Regions from separate parts of the Kosakonia sp. SMBL-WEM22 genome, predicted to be linked through region 3. Evidence: predicted binding sites of a transcription regulator. Region 3 holds the regulator's gene; each other region holds the start of a gene.

Region 1 (3,717 bases), 450 kb from region 3:
GTAAATTATGGCTCGCGAGATAACCTTTCCCGCCTCGCTCACCGCGCTCTCGCCGCTTGCTGAGTGGCTGAACGCGCAGATGGCCGCGCTGCCAGTAGATGAGGAGTGGCGCTTCGCCCTCGATCTGGCGGTGTGCGAAGTGGCGACCAATATTATTCGCCATAGCCTGCATGAGCAGGCCGCCGCCACTTTTAGCATCGCGTTTGCCGCCAGTGCGCAGGAGGTGCAACTGACGTTTCGCGATAACGGCGAGCCGTTTCCCGCTGAACGCTTACTGGCTGCACAGCAGGAAAATGGTCTTGAGATGGAGCCGGATCTGGAGAGCGGGCGCGGGCTGAAGCTGATCCTGCTCAGTGTGGACAGCTTTAATGTGCAGCGGCAGGCCGGGGTTAATATCGCCACGCTGTGCAAAAAATGGGGAGTTGAAGCGGCAAGCGGCTAACTCTTATGCTCGGGGCTCGGGTAAAGCGCAAACGGGAGCCATCACATGCGCATTGATGAGACAAGCCAAAACGTGCCAACGCTGCATATCCTCTGCGGCAAAATCGCCTCCGGTAAATCGACCCTTGCGGCAACGCTTGCGCAAACGCCGGGCAGCGTGGTGCTCAGCGAAGATAGCTGGCTGGCTCTGTTGTTTAAAGAGTCGATGCACAGTGTGGAGGATTATGTGCACTACTCCGCGGTGCTTAAGCGAGCAATCAAGCCGCACGTCATTGCCCTGTTACAGGCCGGGGTAGATGTGATCCTCGATTTTCCCGCCAATACCGTCGCCAGCCGTCAGTGGATGATGTCGATTATTCAGGAGTCCGGGGCGCAGCATGTGTTGCACTATCTCGTGGTAAGCGATGAGACCTGTAAAGCGCGCCTGCGCCAGCGCAATGCGGCGGGCGAGCACGAGTTCGCCGCCACCGACGCGCAGTTTGAGCTGATTACCCGCTACTTTGCGCCGCCCGCCGATGAAGAGGGCTTTAAGGTGCGCCACTATGAGGAAGAGCACCGGTAAACACCGGTGCTTTTGGTCAGTTAGTGCCGTTTTTCCAGCGCTTCCCATAAGCCGTGCAGATAGGTGACGCCGAGCGCGCGGTCGTAAAGACCATAGCCTGGACGCCCGGTTTCGCCCCAGATAAAGCGGCCGTGATCCGGGCGGATATAGCCATCGAAGCCGTTGTCATGCAGGGCTTTCATCACCTCATACATATCGAGCGAGCCGTAGCGCGAAAGGTGCGCCGATTCATAGAAATCCTTATCCTGAATCAGCTTGATATTGCGCACGTGGGCGAAGTGGATACGCCTGCGGCGGGTAAACTCGGCGAGAATTTCGTAGACGTTATTATCGGGGTCCTCGGCAATGGAGCCGGTGCATAAGGTGATGCCGTTGGCCTCAGAGTTGACGGCGGTGCAGATCCAGTCGAGATCGTCGCGGTTTTTCACGATGCGCGGCAGGCCGAAGATCGAGTAGGGCGGATCGTCCGGATGAATCGCCATTTTGATGCCGACCTCTTCGCACACCGGGATCACGCGCTCAAGGAAATAGACGAGGTTCTGGCGCAGTTTGTTCTCGTCGACATCTTTATATTTGGCAAACAGCTCCTGCACTTTCGCCAGCCGCTCTGGCTCCCAGCCCGGCAGCGCGAAACCGTTTGAATTCTCCAGCACCTCTTTCACCACTTCATTCAGCGTCTTATCGATGCCTTTCTTCTCAAACGCCATGGTGACTGAACCGTCTGGCAGGACGTAGTTCATCTCGGTTTTCATCCAGTCGAACACCGGCATAAAGTTATAGCAGATGACTTTAATGCCGATCTCCGCTAGATGGCGGATAGTTTGCTGGTAGTTGGCGATAAAGCGATCGCGGCTTGGCAGGCCGATTTTGATGTCATCATGGATGTTGACGCTCTCAATCACCTCCATTTTCAACCCGGCCTGCTGAACCTGATCGGCCAGCGCGCGCACTTTATCCTGCGGCCACACTTCACCGACCGGCACGTCATACAGCGCGCCTACCACGCCTTCAACGCCTGGAACCTGGCGAATATGCGCCAGCGGAATTTTATCTTCGACTGGCCCAAACCAGCGCATCGTCATTTGCATGTTCGTTACCACCTTTATCAATCCATAGCCTTAACTGCCATACTAGTATTGATAATAACGTGCGCCTCAGCATTTTTTTGCGATCCTCTTCACACAACGCATTTTCGCGTTACGCTGCTTATCTAACGTTTACGTAATGCTGACAAAAGTTTCTAAATAAAGCCTTGCGCCTTAAGCCATAACCGTGCGTTAATGACTCGTCGGTTTGATAATCATTATCTCCAGCCAGTAGTTCACTAAAGTCTCTCTCATCTCTAAGTACCTCGTTAGTTACTTCTTTTTGGGTCTCTTTATACGCTGATAAATAATGCTTCAGACCATTGCCGCCTTAAATGGCCTATAAAACAAAAGGGTAACAAACATGTCTACTAAAATGACGGGTATCGTAAAATGGTTCAACGCTGAGAAAGGCTTTGGCTTCATCACTCCTAAAGATGGCAGCAAAGATGTATTCGTACACTTCTCTGCAATCCAGAGCGATAACTACCGCACTCTTGATGAAAATCAAGAAGTTGAATTCACCATTGAAAATGGTGCGAAAGGCCCGGCCGCTGCTAACGTAGTGCCGCGCTAAGGACGATTTTATTACGAACCATATCCATTTCCGCTGCCCGTGCTGTCACGGGTCGCAATACAGAGTTTCCAGTTTTGACGTGACTGAGAAAAATCCGGCCGGTGCCAAATGTATTTTTTGCAAATCAGCAATGATCACATTTGATAATATCGCCGCGATTATGCAGTCAAATAACGTTACGATGGAATTCCGTAAATAATAAAAAGGCCAGTTTACTGGCCTTTTTTTATGCCTCTTTTTACTCCCCGACTAACATAATCATTTTTACCGAGCGGTTACTGGTTAATTGCCAGGTTATCTGCCGGTAGTGCAGCTCTCCGCGCTGTGCATGCATAAACACCCGCTCGCCGCCTTCGCGCACCACCACCTGCTGGCGCGACCAGAAGGTGCGAAACAGCTCGCTCTCACTGCGTAAACGCTCAACAAAACTATTCAGGGCCTGGTCGTGCGGATAGTGCATCGCATCGGCGCGCAGCTCCGCCACAATGCGGCTGGCGCGCGACTCCCAGTCGGCTACCAGCGTGCGTGCCAGCGGATGGCGGAACATAAAACTCATCATATTTGGCTGCGGATCGCTATCCAGCCAGCCGCTGAACAGCGCTTCGGCCGCCGTGTTCCACGCCAGCATTGTCCAGGTCAAATCGAGCAGATAGCAGGGGCACGTCATCTGCTGCACCGAGGCCAGCACCTCTTTCTCCACCGTCACTACATGCTCTTCCTGCGGATCGTTCTGCCGCGCCAGATGGAAAAGGTAGTTCCGCTCGGTGGGCTTCATTCTTAATACGTTGGCGATATTCGACAGGGTTTGCGGCGAGACAACAATATCGCGCCCCTGCTCAATCCAGGTATACCAGGTGGTGCTGATGCCGCTCAGTTGCGCAACTTCTTCTCGCCGTAACCCTCGCGTACGTCGTCGCCCCTGCGCTGGCAGGCCAATATCCGCAGGCAGCGTCTTTTCCCGCTGGGATCGTAAAAAATCGCCCAGCGCTTTTGGCCCGGCGAAGAGAGTGTTTTCCATGGGTGGTACCTGTTAATACCAGTATAAGTAGCCA
Region 2 (3,717 bases), 650 kb from region 3:
GAAACGCGCCGCCAATCTCCACCAGTTCGCCGCGCGATACCACCACTTCACCACCGGCCGATGTTGCCGCCAGCATCAGCAGCACCGCCGCGGCATTGTTGTTGACGATGCAGGCATCTTCCGCGCCGGTTAACTGGCAAAGCAGCGCCGCGATGGCGCGATCGCGATGGCCGCGCCCGGCGCCGTCGAGATCGTACTCCAGCGTTACCGCCGAGCTCATCGCCGTCGTCACCGCCTCTATCGCCGCCTGCGACTGCACCGCGCGCCCGAGGTTAGTGTGCAGCACCGTGCCGCTGAGGTTAAACACCGGGCGCAGCGCGCGGCTGTTCTCCTGCGCCAGGCGCTGTAACGCAGCCTGCGCCCAGTTTTCACACCACGCTGGCAAGCGCTGGGCGTCGCGGATCTCCGCGCGCGCGTCGTCCTGCAACTGACGCAGGGTTTGCGTGACGCGGCTGTGGCCATAGGTGGTTAACAGCGGTGCGAACGCCTCGTCACGTAACAGGCGATCGGTCGAAGGAATCTGGCTGTAAAGAGTTGTCATGAAAAGGCCCGGCTGTGGAGTTACCCCTCCCGTCAGGGGTGTTGACGTGAGGGGATTGTACAGCGATTTTCTCAGGCGGGCATAACCCCGATCATGCCTTGGGCGGTTCCGTGCGGGCAAAGCTTTCACGCTGAAAGAGATTTTCCACCAGCTTCACCAGCAGCGGGCGATTGACGTTCCAGCCTGGCGAGACGCGGCGGAAGTTGAGGTAGCTGATGGCGCAGGCAATGGCGATAGTTGCCAGGTTGAGCGTGCCGACGTCGAGCTCGCTCTCTTGCAGGCACTTCTCCAGCGCATCCAGCCCGCGAGAGACTTTCTCCCGCTGGCGCAGCAGCTCCGCCTGCGATTGCTGCTCTACCGGGCGGGCTAATTCCCGCACCGAGACCAGCGCAGCATCCATAATGCCGTCGGCCAGCGCTTCCAGCTGGCGGATTTTCAGCGCCGCCTTAGCATCGTCCGGCAGCATCGGCGGCTCTGCGCCGAGCAGGTCAATGTATTGCGCAATGATCGGTGAGTCGTACCACACCTCCCCCTCATCGGTGACCAGCGCCGGCACTTTGCCGAGCGGATTGTAGTGACCGACGCCGCTCTCTGCGCTGTAGGGCTGCTCATTGATAAATTCGAAGGTAATACCTTTTTCCAGCAGTATGACGGAGATTTTGCGTACAAAGGGGCTGGTGTAGCTGCCGATCAGTTTCATTGCCGTGTCCTTTTTAAATTTGCCGCAGGGATAAAAAAGAGTGTACGTCACATGCGGGTGTTGTACAGCGAGGCACTCAATCCCCTTGACGTCGCTTGTAGAGATAAAATAGTCCTTTTCACCTGCGGGAAACTAAAACCAGGCGCGCCCCTTAATAACAGCGTCTCTCTTAAAGCGTAAAAGCGGACGCAAATACGCTTTGCCTTACGCTGCCAATTTCTTGCCACAGGATTGTTACTGGTTGAAGGGTGAAAGGGAGTTACAACCAGGGCTTTTTGAAAAGATGCCCTTTGCGGTCGATCACGTTCAGAATTTTCCGGGAAAAATATCTTGTGATGTTCGTCACAAATAAATAACAAACAGCCGAAAGCAATATGTGACACAAATCACAATTATCACCCAATTCCGTGCAAAACCTGCGCATTGTTCTTTTTTTACACTCATTTTTTGTGACGCAAATCACTATGAATGGTGGATAACCCCCGGCGTTAGCGTGATCAAGATCACATAAAAGTGTGTCATCTGGACAGGTTAATGATTCGGTGCCAGATTCCGCATCACAGACAATTCAGGTCCGGCTACCTCTGCCGCCACATTAACAATAAACCTCGGGCTTCCGGCCTGTGCGCTAGCAAACATAAGAAGGGGTGTTCTATGTCATCCGATATCAAGATCAAGGTGCAAAGCTTTGGTCGTTTCCTGAGCAATATGGTGATGCCGAATATCGGCGCCTTTATCGCGTGGGGGATTATCACCGCCCTGTTTATACCAACGGGATGGTTACCTAACGAGACGCTGGCGAAACTCGTTGGCCCAATGATCACCTACCTGCTGCCGCTGCTGATCGGTTTTACCGGCGGTCGTCTGGTGGGCGGCGATCGCGGCGGCGTGGTCGGTGCGATCACCACCATGGGCGTGATCGTAGGCGCGGATATGCCGATGTTCCTCGGCGCGATGATCGCCGGCCCACTGGGCGGCTACTGCATCAAGAAATTTGACGCAGCCGTCGACGGTAAGATCAAGTCCGGTTTTGAAATGCTGGTGAACAACTTCTCCGCTGGCATTATCGGCATGATCCTCGCCATTCTGGCGTTCCTGGCGATTGGCCCGGCGGTGGAAGTGCTCTCGAAAGCGCTCGCTGCGGGCGTGAACTTTATGGTGGTTCACGACATGCTGCCGCTGGCCTCCATCTTCGTTGAGCCGGCGAAAATCCTCTTCCTGAACAACGCCATCAACCACGGTATCTTCTCACCGCTGGGTATTCAGCAGTCCCATGAGATCGGCAAGTCCATCTTCTTCCTGATTGAAGCAAACCCGGGTCCGGGTATGGGCATTCTGCTGGCCTATATGTTCTTCGGTCGCGGTAGCGCGAAGCAGTCTGCGGGCGGCGCGGCAATTATTCACTTCCTCGGCGGGATCCATGAAATTTACTTCCCGTACGTGCTGATGAACCCGCGTCTGCTGATTGCGGTGATCCTCGGCGGTATGACCGGCGTCTTTACCCTGAGCGTGCTGAACGGCGGCCTGGTCTCCCCGGCTTCTCCTGGATCTATCCTCGCGGTACTGGCGATGACGCCAAAAGGTGCTTACTTCGCTAACCTCGCGGCGATTTTCGCAGCCATGATTGTCTCCTTCGTTATCGCGGCAATCCTGCTGAAAACCAGCAAAGTGAAAGAGGATGAGGACGATATCGAAGCGGCAACCCGCCGTATGCAGGATATGAAAGCCGAATCCAAAGGTGCTGCGACTGCGCAGGGAACGAAAGATGTGACTAACGATCTGAGCCACGTGCGCAAAATCATCGTTGCATGTGACGCAGGGATGGGTTCCAGCGCCATGGGCGCAGGCGTGCTGCGTAAGAAAGTGCAGGATGCCGGTCTGAGCAACATCTCTGTCACCAACAGCGCGATTAACAGCCTGCCGTCCGATGTCGATCTGGTGATTACGCACCGCGACCTGACCGAGCGCGCCATGCGCCAGGCACCGCAAGCGCAGCATATTTCGCTGACCAACTTCCTCGACAGCGGCCTTTACACCGGCCTGACCGAACGCCTGGTTGCGGCCCAACGCCACACCACTAACGAAGCGAAGGTCAACAGCAGCCTGCAGGACAGCTTTGATACCTCCAACAGCCATCTGTTTAAGCTGGGCGCGGAGAATATCTTCCTCGGCTGTAGCGCAACGCACAAAGAAGATGCGATCCGCTTTGCCGGTGAGCAGCTGGTCAAAGGCGGCTATGTGCAGCCAGAATATGTTGACGCGATGCTGGAGCGTGAAAAACTGACCCCGACCTATCTTGGTCAGTCTATTGCGGTTCCGCACGGTACGGTGGAAGCGAAAGATCGCGTCCTGAAAACCGGCGTGGTCTTCTGCCAGTATCCGCAGGGCGTGCGCTTCGGCGAAGAAGAGGATGAGATTGCGCATCTGGTGATCGGCATTGCCGCACGCAATAACGAGCACATTCAGGTCATTACCA
Region 3 (3,717 bases):
CTAAAGTGCCAGGCGCAGAACTGCCCGACCGGATTATCCGGGTGCTGACGGGCAATTTTTTCCAGTGCGCCAACCTGCTTCTCCATGGTGAAGCGGGTCGGGTAGCGATGGTAGAGGATGTCATCCGCCAGCACGCGCAGGCGAGCTGCGACAGTTTGTGCATTCCAGCGAATCACCTGCTCGGCGTGGGTCTGTTCGACCAGTTTCTGCACCTTTTCCGGCTGATGCAGGCTGACAGAGATATGTTCCTGCAGATCCAACGCGACCTGGAAGACACGTAGCAGGCGCTTGTAGTCATTGTTCTGATTGGCTGCCAACATATGCAGCTGCTGGTAACACTGGCTAATCAGATCCACCGCTTTCTGCTGGCGGTCAAGCAGCGGCGGCAGCGCGGTTTCCGGATCGACATGCTGGGTTAACAGGCTATATTTCGCTTCGCAATACTCCGCCAGTTGCCGGTAGAGCAAACTGAGAGATTCACGCAGCGGCTGTTCGCGCCACAGCCAAAACCAGAACCAGTTAAAGAGCCCGTACCACAAGGTGCCGAGGGTGTAGATCAGCAGCGGCTCCCACACCGGCATGTTCCCGGCGAGGCTGAGGGTAAAAATGGCGGCAATGAGAGACGCGGGAAGCAAGCGGCCATGCAGCGCGCTGATTTCGCCCGTCACGCCCAGCAGCAGGGTTAACACCGTCATGATTACCGGTAGCGGAAGATTCTCTGCCAGCAGAAGCTGCACCGCCAGGCTACAGCCGGCAAACAGCGAGCCGCCGATAATCAGGCGTTTGAAGAAGCGTTTATGTGGGGTATCGAGACCCGCAATATTGCAGCAGGCGGGAACCAGCGAGAAGAGAAGCCCCTGTTGCAGATGACCAAGCAGCAGCCCAACCGCCACAGGCAGGCATAACACCAGCGTTTGTCGCAGTGCGTAGTTGATTTCGGGGTGGTAAATCAGCCTGCGCCACATGGGAAAACAAAAATGGCGCACCGCATGAGCGATGCGCCATTTTGCAGATTAACGCGTACCGTAGACGACGATAGTTTTACCGTGGGCGGAGATCAGGTTTTGATCTTCGAGCATTTTCAGAATGCGACCAACCGTTTCGCGGGAGCAACCGACGATCTGACCGATCTCCTGACGGGTAATTTTAATTTGCATACCGTCCGGGTGGGTCATGGCGTCCGGCTGTTTCGCCAGGTTCAGCAGAGTCTGAGCAATACGGCCGGTCACGTCGAGGAACGCCAGATTACCGACTTTCTCCGAGGTCACCTGCAGGCGACGCGCCATCTGCGAGGAGAGGCGCATCAGAATATCCGGGTTCACCTGGATAAGCTGACGGAATTTTTTGTAGGAGATCTCCGCCACTTCACAGGCGGTCTTGGCGCGAACCCAGGCGCTGCGCTCCTGACCCTCTTCAAACAGGCCCAGTTCACCAATAAAATCGCCCTGGTTGAGGTAAGAGAGGATCATCTCTTTACCCTCTTCATCCTTGATGAGCACTGCCACTGAGCCTTTAACGATGTAATACAGCGTTTCCGCTTTTTCACCCTGGTGAATCAGCGTGCTCTTCGACGGGTACTTATGAATATGGCAATGAGACAAGAACCATTCGAGAGTCGGGTCTGTTTGCGGTTTGCCAAGCACCATGCGCGATTATCCTCTGTTATAAGCTGGCTCCAGAAACGGCGTGAATCATTCAGCTTCTGGGGTTGCAATCAAAGCTTCCCAAGTCCCGGGAAGTGGACCGTCAGCGACATCTGCGGTCTCTAATGTATGATATCCCTTGCGTACATTCGTAACGTCAATGTTTCTCTGTAGCATGTAGACTGTTTTAGCATAGCTTTTGGCGCCTGTCTCCTGGTGTCTCGCTTCAGCATGACGCAGGTCGCCTTCCGTTGCGCGTTTTGTTATGTACGCGTAATCTGTGAAAAAATTTGCCATACCGGAGTGATGAAAATGCAGGCACGAGTGAAATGGGTGGAAGGGTTAACGTTCCTTGGTGAGTCCGCATCCGGCCACCAAATTTTGATGGATGGCAACTCCGGGGACAAAGCTCCCAGCCCGATGGAGATGGTCTTAATGGCCGCCGGGGGTTGCAGCGCGATTGACGTAGTGTCGATCCTGCAAAAAGGGCGTCATGACGTCACCGATTGCGAAGTGAAGCTGACCTCCGAGCGCCGGGAAGAAGCGCCGCGCTACTTTACCCATATCAACCTGCACTTCATCGTTACCGGCAAAGCGCTGAAAGACGCTGCGGTATCCCGCGCGGTCGACCTCTCGGCTGAGAAGTACTGCTCCGTGGCGCTGATGCTGGAAAAAGCGGTTAAGATTACCCACTCCTACGAAGTGGTAGAAGCCTGATAAGCTCGCCCGGCGGCGCTTTCCGCCGGGTTATTTAATCTTTTTACCTTCCATCAGCCGTTGCACCAGCGGCGTCATAATCAGCTCCATCGCCAGCCCCATTTTGCCACCCGGCACCACCAGCGTATCCATGTGCGAGATAAACGAGCCCTGCAACATCGCCAGCAGCCACGGATAGTCGATCCCCTCCAGATTGCGGAAATGAATCACCACAAAGCTCTCATCCAGAGAAGGGATGCCTTTGGCGGCGAAGGGGTTGGAGGTATCGACGGTAGGAACGCGCTGGAAGTTGAGATGAGTGCGGGAGAACTGCGGCGTGATGTAGTTGATGTAATCCTCCATTGAGCGCACTACCGAATCCATCACTGCTTCCCGGGAGTGACCGCGCTCGCTGGTGTCGCGGATCATCTTCTGGATCCACTCCAGGTTAACAATCGGCACCACGCCCACCAGCAGATCGACGTGACGCGCCACATCGTGCTGCGGCGTCACCACACCGCCGTGCAGCCCTTCGTAGAAGAGCACATCGGTCGGTTCCGGCAATGGCTGCCATGGGGTAAAGGTTCCTGGCACCTGATTCCACGGCACGGCTTCATCGTAAGTATGGAGATATTTCCGCGCCTGGCCCTGGCCGCTCTGGCCATACTCGCTGAAGGTCTGCTCCAGCAGGCCGAAGTCGTTCGCTTCCGGGCCAAAATAGCTGATGTGCCGCCCAAGATCGCGGGCTTTGCGGATCGCCATGTCCATTTCCGGACGGGTATAACGATGAAAGCTGTCGCCTTCCACCTCCGCCGCGTGCATGTTGAGTTGGGCGAAGATCTTACGAAAGGCGAGGCTGGTGGTGGTGGTTCCCGCGCCGCTGGAGCCAGTGACGGCGATGACCGGATGTTTGGCGGACATAGCAACTCCCTGAAGAAAAGCTGTTGTTCAGTATCAAAGCCGCCCGGCACCCGGTTAGTCGTGGAACTGCCCGCGCGGCATAATGTTCACCGTTTCGTGCAGCTCTGACCACACCAGTACGGCCTCGCCGCGCTGCAATTGCCGTTTTACGTCGGCGACCTTTTGCTCAAGTGAACGCTCATGTTCACCATAATCGGTGCCTTCGCGCAAGACAAAGCTCTCAATCAGATTGTCGAGCGTGTCGGCGTCGACTTCTTGCCACGGAATAATCATGATGCTCCCAGATAAGCGGATAACCAGTCCGGAATGCGCGTTTCAAGCCACATCTCCGGGCGACGCAGCGTGCCGCCGACAAAGCCGACGTGCCCGCCATGTTCCGTCAATTGATACTCAATATTAGCGGGTAATTGCGCAAGATCGGGAATGACGTGATGATCCATAAACGGATCGTCCTTGG
Region 4 (3,717 bases), 1.1 Mb from region 3:
ATTGCCGGGCGCGGCCTGAGTTTTGAGCAGATGCTGAAAGAGATGGGCACCGGCCTTGTGGTTACTGAACTGATGGGCCAGGGCGTGAGCGGTATTACCGGGGATTATTCGCGAGGCGCGTCTGGTTTCTGGGTAGAAAACGGTGAAATTCAGTATCCAGTGAGCGAAATTACCATTGCCGGCAACCTGAAGGATATGTGGCGCAATATTGTTACCATCGGTGACGATATTGAACAGCGTAGTAACATCCAGTGTGGTTCAGTGTTGCTGCCGGAGATGAAGATCGCCGGACAATAATTCGTGGCGCGGCGTTCTGCGCCTTTAAGCGTGATAATAAAAAGGAAATGAGCAATGCGTAAAAACCTGTTAGCGATCCTCGCGGTGTCGTCGTTGTTTGTCGGTTCAGCGGTCTTTGCCGCTGACCTTGAAGATGATATGGAAACGCTGAATGACAACTACAAAGTGGTGCAGAAAACCGACGATGCCTCTGAGTTGAAAGAGGCGTTAGGGAAAATGCGTACCGCCGCGCAGGACGCCCAGAAAGAGACCCCGCCGAAGCTGGAAGGTAAAGCGCCGGATAGCCCGGAGATGAAGGATTTCCGCCACGGTTTCGATATTTTGATTACCCAGATTGACGGCGCGCTGAAGCTGGCGAACGAAGGCAAAGTGAAAGAGGCGAAGGCCGCAGCAAAAGATATTGCCGGGACCCGCAATACCTATCATCAGAAATTCCGTTAACCAAATTCCATCAGAAAAGGGCCGCCACCTCACCGTGGCGGCCCTTTTTTTATGCCCTTTTCCGGCATGCGTGATGCGCCGTGGTAGGCCGGATAAGGCGCAGCCGCCATCCGGCATTATCTCCGCGGCACCGTTGCCGGATGGCGCGTTACACGCTTATCCGGCCTACCAAAACGCGCTTTCAGCGATACTGGTGCGGCTTTTATCTGCAATATGACAGCGAGGGGTTGTGTCCCCGCTGAAATCGGCGAACCGAAGCGTGAATGACAAGGTCTGGACGCCATGGATGGCGGACAGAGGCGAACCGAGACAGGGACTCGTTCCAGTATGGAACGAGTAAGTCGAGTCGAGCCGGCCGCAGTCAGGCACGCGGGAGGTGAGCGCAGTGCGCAGCACCGATTTCCTCGCGGGGCCGCGGGGATTGATAAGGGAAGCGGCCGCGCTCCCCTTATCCCGTTCACCGCATAAGAGATGGATGAAACTCCCGAACGCGTGGTGAACGGAACCATTCCACCAATCCAACATGCCGCCAAACATTGCCGGATGGCGGCTCCGCCTTATCCGGCCTACGCGGTTTCAGCAGTTTCGTAACCCCAGCGGCTCTCCCAATAAGCAAACCTTATCCCCCTCACACTTTCTCCTCCTGCTTGCCCCTTTTTTTCTGCGCCATTACGTGCCCAATCCCGCCCTTATTGCCCAACTCTGTGACCGCCGTTCAGTGAAAAATCCCTCTGGGGACTTTTTTTGTGGCGCAGATCACTAACGCCCCCCTGGTTTCCACTTCGAAGTGGAAAACTCCTCGCTACAAACTCCCCCTTCGCGCCGTTAGCTTTATCCCTGAGCCATCAACGGGGTACGACGAGTGAATAACGGAGCGGTAATGAACGATGCGACCATGCAGGCGGCGCAAACGGCAACCCTGGCGGAGCGCATGCTGTCGCAGGTCTACACCCTGCTTCATGCGCAGAACATCACGCCGAATGCGGTGCAGCAGCAGATGCTGACCTCCCATCTTCGCGCGATGGCTCACCGGTCGGTGACCGGCGAGCCGCTGCCGGAAGTGGATGCCAGCCTGTTTGATGAGATCTCGCCTGAATCGATGCGCCTCGCCCATGACGTGGTGGCGGCGTTTGGCAATCTCCCGCAAGAAGAGGCCTGGCTGCTGTCAGTGCACTTCGAAGTGGCAAAAGAGAACCTTTAAGGAGCAAACCATGGAACAGATTACCGTAGTGATTGGCGACCGCCTGGGCAAAGGGCAGAAAGTGGCGGCAGGCGTAGAGAAAGCGGGCGGCCGCGCGGTAGTGGTACCGGGCGTGGCGGCAGATATGAAACTCGGCGATGTGATGAACGCGGAAAACGCCACCTTCGGCATCTCCTTTTGCGGCAGCGGCGGCGCAGGTGCCATCACCGCGCAGAACAAATATGGCTATAAAGCGAAACACGGCATGCGCTCCATCGACGAGGGCGTTACCGCCATCAACGAAGGGTGCAAGGTGCTCGGTTTTGGCTTTATGGATAAAGAAGAGTTAGGCGAGCGCCTGGTGCAGGCGTGGCAGAAAAAACACGGCGCATAACTATGAAAGAACAGTTCACCACCACGGTCAGGGTGAAGGGCAAGGGCGACGTCAAAACGCGCGCCTTTGCTGACGCGCTGAACCATGTTCAGGCCGCGGTGATGAAGGCGTCGCCGCACATTTTACTGCGTATTGAGCCACAGGATGTGCAGGTCGTTCAGGCGCAGGAAACGACGCGCAAAGAGGCCTTTCTGTTCCTCTTTTTGCGTCGCGAAAGACGCTCGTACAGCGTGGAGCTGGACGTGACCGTCAACGTGACCGCCATCAATCTCGACAAGGTGGAGTTCGTCACGCACTAACTTACCGCATACCCCGCAGGCGTTGCTGGCAGGGTAGAAGAGGGCAGACTGATGTTCTTACTCATACTAATAAAATCGCTCATTATCGGCGGCCTGGTCGGCGTCGGTGTGGGCGCCGGGGCTGCACGCATGTTTCACGCGCCAACCACTCAGGGAATGGGCGCATTTCGTACACTGGGCGAGCTGAACTCCTGCGAAGGGGACCCGGCGTCGCACTTCTCCTTTGGTTTAGGCTTCTTCTTTAACGCCTGGGCTTCGTCGGTAGCGGCGGGTTCGTTTACCCAGGACGTTGACCACCGCATCATCCCCAACTGGGGCGCAGCGGCGCTGATGGTCAAAAACCGCAACGTCGGCGAAACCCTGCACGATCCAAAAAAGATGGCGATTGCCTGTGGCGTGATCGGCATGGTGGTCGTTACCTTCCTTAACCTGACGGCTTCCTCCGTGCCGGCAGCGCTGCAAGTCACCGCCGTGAAAGTGCTGGTCCCCGCCGCTAACTTGCTGGTTAACACCATCATGCCGGTGATCTTCTGGCTGGCGGCGATCGACGCGGGCAAAAAATCAGGCTTCTGGGCAACGGTGTTCGGCGGCGCGGCGCAACTGATTATGGGCAACGCCGTACCGGGCCTGGTGCTCGGCATCCTGATTGGTAAAGGGGTGGAAGAGAGCGGCTGGAACCGCGTCACCAAAGTGATGATGAGCGCCATTGTCGCCCTGTTTGTGCTGAGCGCCTTCTTCCGCGGCTTTGATCTGAAAATGATTGAGTCATTCCATCTGAGCGCGCCGAACTGGCTGGAGCTCATCCACAACTCGCTGAGCGGCAAATAAGGATCTGCAATGGAAGAGAATAAAGGCTTCTGGTACGCCGACTGGTCATTCCCGATCTTCGTTGGCCTGCTCTCCTCCGGCGTCTTTGCCGGAACGCACATGTACTACCTCTACGGCATCGGCGCGTTTAACGAAGTGGCGTTTGTCTCGATGCTGCGCGCGGGGATGGATACCGGCGTTTATGGCGCGGTCGCGGCTTTCGGTGCCAGCTTCCTGTTTGCGCGCATTATCGAAGGGTCGCTGGTCGGCATTCTCGATATCGGCGGTGCGATCCAGAC

Evidence for each region. Region 3 encodes CRP, which controls carbon source genes, mostly activating them, when cyclic AMP is high. Its sites were predicted from a motif close to ATGTGANNNNNNTCACAT; they were not measured.
Region 1: the regulator CRP is predicted to act here: its motif matches at 2,169-2,186, upstream of uxuA (mannonate dehydratase).
Region 2: the regulator CRP is predicted to act here: its motif matches at 1,733-1,750, upstream of HF650_RS00760 (PTS mannitol transporter subunit IICBA).
Region 4: the regulator CRP is predicted to act here: its motif matches at 1,483-1,500, upstream of HF650_RS02960 (glycine dehydrogenase).

The regions. Positions count from the first base shown of each region.
Region 1 covers NZ_CP051488.1:4,087,535-4,091,251, reverse strand. The annotation lists gene HF650_RS19680 (STAS domain-containing protein) at 1-4, shown strand, start outside; gene HF650_RS19675 (ATP-binding protein) at 8-442, shown strand; gene HF650_RS19670 (ATP-binding protein) at 488-1,003, shown strand; gene uxuA (mannonate dehydratase) at 1,024-2,091, opposite strand; gene cspA (RNA chaperone/antiterminator CspA) at 2,453-2,665, shown strand; gene HF650_RS25575 (cold-shock protein) at 2,676-2,864, shown strand; gene HF650_RS19655 (helix-turn-helix transcriptional regulator) at 2,904-3,683, opposite strand.
Region 2 covers NZ_CP051488.1:143,391-147,107, reverse strand. The annotation lists gene selA (L-seryl-tRNA(Sec) selenium transferase) at 1-541, opposite strand, end outside; gene HF650_RS00765 (glutathione S-transferase) at 633-1,241, opposite strand; gene HF650_RS00760 (PTS mannitol transporter subunit IICBA) at 1,896-3,717, shown strand, end outside.
Region 3 covers NZ_CP051488.1:4,535,416-4,539,132, reverse strand. The annotation lists gene HF650_RS21895 (YccS/YhfK family putative transporter) at 1-965, opposite strand, end outside; gene crp (cAMP-activated global transcriptional regulator CRP) at 1,014-1,646, opposite strand; gene HF650_RS21885 (OsmC family protein) at 1,956-2,360, shown strand; gene HF650_RS21880 (phosphoribulokinase) at 2,391-3,260, opposite strand; gene HF650_RS21875 (YheU family protein) at 3,315-3,533, opposite strand; gene HF650_RS21870 (hydrolase) at 3,530-3,717, opposite strand, start outside.
Region 4 covers NZ_CP051488.1:600,209-603,925, forward strand. The annotation lists gene pmbA (metalloprotease PmbA) at 1-297, shown strand, start outside; gene cybC (cytochrome b562) at 352-738, shown strand; gene HF650_RS02960 (glycine dehydrogenase) at 1,601-1,939, shown strand; gene HF650_RS02965 (SFCGS family glycine-rich protein) at 1,950-2,312, shown strand; gene HF650_RS02970 (DUF4312 family protein) at 2,315-2,611, shown strand; gene HF650_RS02975 (DUF4311 domain-containing protein) at 2,663-3,439, shown strand; gene HF650_RS02980 (DUF4310 family protein) at 3,449-3,717, shown strand, end outside.